Regions from separate parts of the Cetobacterium sp. genome, predicted to be linked through region 1. Evidence: riboswitches for the same ligand, from Rfam matches in the RefSeq annotation. Region 1 holds a riboswitch; the other holds the start of a gene.
The links. Region 1 has a riboswitch for cyclic di-GMP ahead of ACWI69_RS04025 (HD domain-containing phosphohydrolase). Riboswitches for the same ligand answer to the same signal wherever they lie in the genome.
Positions count from the first base shown of each region.

Region 2: it holds a riboswitch for cyclic di-GMP, as region 1 does, so the genes downstream of both, ACWI69_RS09605 (DUF4402 domain-containing protein) here and ACWI69_RS04025 (HD domain-containing phosphohydrolase) in region 1, are expected to answer to the same signal.

Region 1 covers NZ_CDRRQU010000010.1:54,007-56,480, reverse strand. The annotation lists gene ACWI69_RS04025 (HD domain-containing phosphohydrolase) at 1-1,516, opposite strand, end outside; cyclic di-GMP riboswitch class I at 1,571-1,646, opposite strand; gene guaB (IMP dehydrogenase) at 1,699-2,474, opposite strand, start outside.
Region 2 covers NZ_CDRRQU010000042.1:1,153-3,626, reverse strand. The annotation lists gene ACWI69_RS09610 (YebC/PmpR family DNA-binding transcriptional regulator) at 1-533, shown strand, start outside; gene ACWI69_RS09605 (DUF4402 domain-containing protein) at 586-1,011, opposite strand; cyclic di-GMP riboswitch class I at 1,092-1,167, opposite strand; gene recG (ATP-dependent DNA helicase RecG) at 1,336-2,474, shown strand, end outside.

The DNA of each region.
Region 1 (2,474 bases):
TAGCTATTTCTAAAGCTTCAATCAATGAGAAGCTTAACTCTTCAGCTTTTTTTCTATTTTTTTCCGACTTAATGATTAAAATAATTAAAATAATTATAAATATCACTGTAGGAATTAAAATTTTTAAAATTAATCTATAATTTTGAGCAACTATATAATTTTTTAATAAGTTATTGTCAATTACTGTTTTATCTACACTAAAACTTTCTAATATATTTTCTATTAAATTTGATAGCTCCTTTTGCTCTTTTGATATTCCAAAACTAACACCAAAGGAGTCATTTAATATACCTGCAACCTTAATTTTATCATCCAAAAAATTATTGCTTATTACTCCCGTCAATATATTAAAATAACCTACTAAATATTCACCATCTTGACTTAATAACTTTTCTAATCCCTCCTCATAACTTTCAATCTCTACTATCTGACTATTTTTCAGTATATTCTTTAAATAAATGTAGCTATAATCCCCTTTTAATATCAATATTCTACTTTTATCCAAATCTGAAATATTTTGTATAAACCCATCCGACTTTCTGTTTGCTACTGATAATTTCATTTCATAGTATGGTTTCGTAAAGGTAAATCTGCTTTTTCCTTCATTATTTTCAATAGCAATTCCATCTATATCATATTCTCCATTTTTTACAAAGATGAATGGCACTCCCATTATTCTTTCTAACTCTTTAATTATATTGACAGTTAATCCTTGATAAGAATTTTTTTGTTCATAATAAAAAGGAAGCATAAACTTATCTTTTCCTAATTTCACTTTTATAGTTTTATAGCTTTCCTTTACTTTTTCATAACTCGGTGTATCTTTTAATAAATATTTGTAAAATTCTTCTCTATTTTTAGATAGTATCTTCTGAAAAACCTCTCCATTTACACTACTTATAGTTTTTTCTATCTCTTTATGAAGAGCTTTTAAATTTTTCTTAACAGCAATCTGCTCATTGTATCTAATATTTTCTAAAACCTTATAGTCTGTCTCACCTGAATTTTTATTATGCCAATCTTGTACAATAAAAGCTTCTATATCTCCATTAGAAAGTTTTTCCAACCCTTCATCTAAATTTTTTACCTCCATTTTCTCTAGATTCAAATTGTTATATCTCTCCTTAAACTCCTTCAATCCATGCTGATTTGCTATATATGCCACCTTTAAATTTTTTATATTTCCTAGATTTGAAATTATCGAATTTTTATTAACAACAACTCCTACTCTATATAGCATTGGAGTATCAAAGTAATCATATTTCTTTTTTCCATCTAGAGTCTCAATTGTTCTTAATACAATCTCACTATCTTCACCATCTAAATTTATACTTACCTTTTTATCTTTCAATAGATTTTCAAAAATATCTATATAAACTCCTTGATACTCATCTTTTTCTAAATTTTTATATAGATACATATCTGTCGCATTTTCTGGTATCGCTATATCAATGTTATCATTTGAAAAAATAATGCAGTTAAATAACATCAAATATAGTAATAATATTTTTTTCATTTTTCCTCCACACGTAATTTTTTGTAAAAAAAAACTGCAATAATCTATAAAGATTATTGCAGCTGGCTGTCATTTTAAAGACCCTATAGCTTTGCGTCATAAAGTTTCCCTTATTTTGCCTATAACTAAAGATTTCCCTTCAATTATAATCAATCAAAACCTTAAAGTCAACTTTATTATATTTATTTAGAATAGTTTGGAGCTTCCTTTGTTATAATAATATCATGAGGATGACTCTCTTTTAATCCTGCTCCTGTAATTTTTACAAATTTTCCATGAACTTTTAAATCTTCAATTGTTGGCGTTCCACAATATCCCATTCCAGCTCTCACTCCTCCACACAATTGGAAGACAACATCCTTTAAACTTCCCTTATAGGATACTCTTCCTTCAATTCCTTCTGGAACTAGCTTCTGTGCATCATTTTGGAAATATCTATCTTTTGACCCTCTTTTCATTGCAGCCATTGAACCCATTCCCACATATACTTTGTATTTTCTTCCTTCATATATCATCTCTTCACCCGGTGCTTCAGTAGTTCCAGCTAACAATCCTCCTAACATAACACAATCTGCTCCTGCAGCTAAAGCTTTCACCATATCTCCAGATAATTTTATTCCTCCATCTGCTATAACACCAATACCTCTTGTCTTACAAACTTCATACACATCATTCACTGCTGACAACTGAGGAACTCCCACTCCTGCTACAACTCTTGTTGTACAAATAGAACCAGGTCCCACTCCAACTTTAACTGCATTTACTCCAGCTTCTATTAAGTCTAAAGCTGCCTCTGCAGTCACTATATTTCCACCAATTATATTCAAATTAGGAAAATTTTCTCTAATCTCTTTTATTTTTTCCATAACACCTTTTGAGTGTCCATGTGCTGAATCTACAGTTATTATATCAACTCCAGCTTCAACTAGAGCTTTTACTCTCTCTAAAGTATCAGCTC
Region 2 (2,474 bases), on a different contig from region 1:
AAGGAACAGGAGAACTTGAAGGTGTAGACTACATGGAAATTAGATATGAAGGATATGGTCCGGAAGGAACAGCCTTTATAGTTGAGGTTGTAACTGATAATAAAAATAGATCAGCTTCAGAAGTTAGAACAGCTTTTTCTAGAAAAAATGGAAATTTAGGGACAGATGGTGCTGTGTCTTGGATGTTCCAGAGAAAAGGAGAGATAGTAGTTGCAGCCGAAGGAGTGGACGCTGACGAGTTGATGATGGCAGCTCTGGAAGCTGGTGCAGAGGATGTTAAGGATGAGGATGGAGAGTTTACTGTTTTAACTGACCCAGCAGATTGCAATACAGTATCAGAAGAGTTAAAAAAAGCGGGTTACAATGTAACTGAAGCGGAAGTTGCAATGATTCCAGACAATAAAGTACAGATTACAGATTTGGATACAGCTAAAAAAGTAATGGCATTGTATGAGGCTTTGGATGATTTAGATGATGTAAATGATGTTTACTCAAACTTTGATATATCAGAGGAGTTATTGGAACAGTTATAAAAAATAAAAGCATGGACTCATTGATAGAGCCTATGCTTTTTTTTTATCTATATTATTGATACTGAACTCTGGCAGTTAAAGTTCCAGTATAGTTTCCAACAGCCTGTTCAGATGCAACATTTAAGTGTCCATTGACAGCGACATTAGTTGAACCACTTTCTCCAATAGAGTTTGGTAAATTTCTATATTCGATTGTTGCAGTCATTGTATCACCACTAATTGAAGCTAGTTCAACTGTACTTGGAATCTCTATAGTTATAGGTTGACCTTTTTCTCCTGTAATTTGATAATTTGAAGATGCAGTAGTTTTACTACCTTGTATAACTTGTCCAAACTCCATACTAGTAGCGATAACAGTAAGTGGTTTAATAACAGTAGCTGTAATTTCCATATCCCCTTTGTTTATACTGTTTCCTTGAGGAGCTCCAAAAGCTGTTATAGCCGTAGTCAAAGATAAAAGTATTAATAGTTTTTTCATGATTTATTCCCTCCTAAAATTTAAAAAAGCTTATAAAATAAAAAAGCCAGTTGCATTTATATTTTGGTTTGACCAAAATTAATTGCAACTGGCTGTCATTTTAAAGACCCTATAGTTTTGCGTCGTAAGATTTCCCCTACTTTGCCTATTTGTATTATACGATAATGATATATTAAAAGATAGAAAATGTCAAACAAAAATAACACAAAATAAAAAATAATTTTTTTATAGCCCCTTATTTTTAAAGGGTTTATTGTAAAAATACAAAATGCCTGATAAATTGTACAAAAGGCTATATAAGTGTGTTATAATTAAAAAAAGGTGGTGATTAAGATATATACAGATATTTATAAAGAGATAGAACTTTTTAATATAAAAGGAGTTACAAGTGCGACATATTCAAAATTAAAAAAATTGAATATAGGAACACTTTATGATTTAATATACTATTTTCCAAGAATCTATGACGATAGAACAAATCTAAAAAAGATAGGTGAGTTACGAGGAGATGAATATGTCGTATTAAAAGGAAATATAATGAATATATCAGCTCCGCCTACAAGAACGGGAATGAAGATGATAAAGGCAACAGTGAATGATGGAACGGGAGCCTTGGAAGTTGTTTGGTTTCAAAGACCCTATTTGAGAAACAGTTTAAAGATAGGAGAAGAGTATATTTTTATAGGAAGTATAAAAAGAGGATACACATTTCAGATGATAAATCCAGAATTCAAATTGTATAAAGGTCAGGAGAATAAAGGGGAAATTTTACCTATTTACAGCGCTATAAAGGAGTTAAACCAGAATAGTTTAAGAAGAATTTTGAAGGAAGCATTAAAGAGTTATATAGATGTATTTCAAGAGAACATCCCAGAGGAGATAGTAAAAAAATACAGACTCATGGATAGAAAAAGTGCACTGAAAGAGATTCATTATCCCACGAATGCAAGGAATTTAGAGGAAGCAAAAAGACGTTTTGCAATAGAGGAACTTTTAATATTGGAGATGGGAATACTTCAAAAACGTTTTGAAATAGATTTAAGTAACAATGGAGTTTATGAAGTTGAAGGAAATAAAAAATTGGTTTCAAAATTTTTAGAAGGACTGTCTTTTTCTTTAACAACAGCACAGAAAAAAGTTATAACGGAGATATACAAAGGAATAAATGCTGGAAAGATAATAAACTACTTAATTCAAGGAGATGTGGGAAGTGGAAAGACGATAGTTGCAGTACTGCTACTCCTATATATGGTGGAAAATGGTTATCAAGGGGTTTTAATGGCACCAACAGAGATTTTAGCAACACAGCACTATCTTTCTATCTATCAAACTTTAGAGGAGTTAGGAATAAAAATTGAACTTTTAACCGGAAGTGTGAAAGGAAAAAAGAGAAGTGAACTTCTAGAGAGAATAAAAACGGGACAAACGAATATTGTAATAGGAACTCACGCAATAATAGAGGA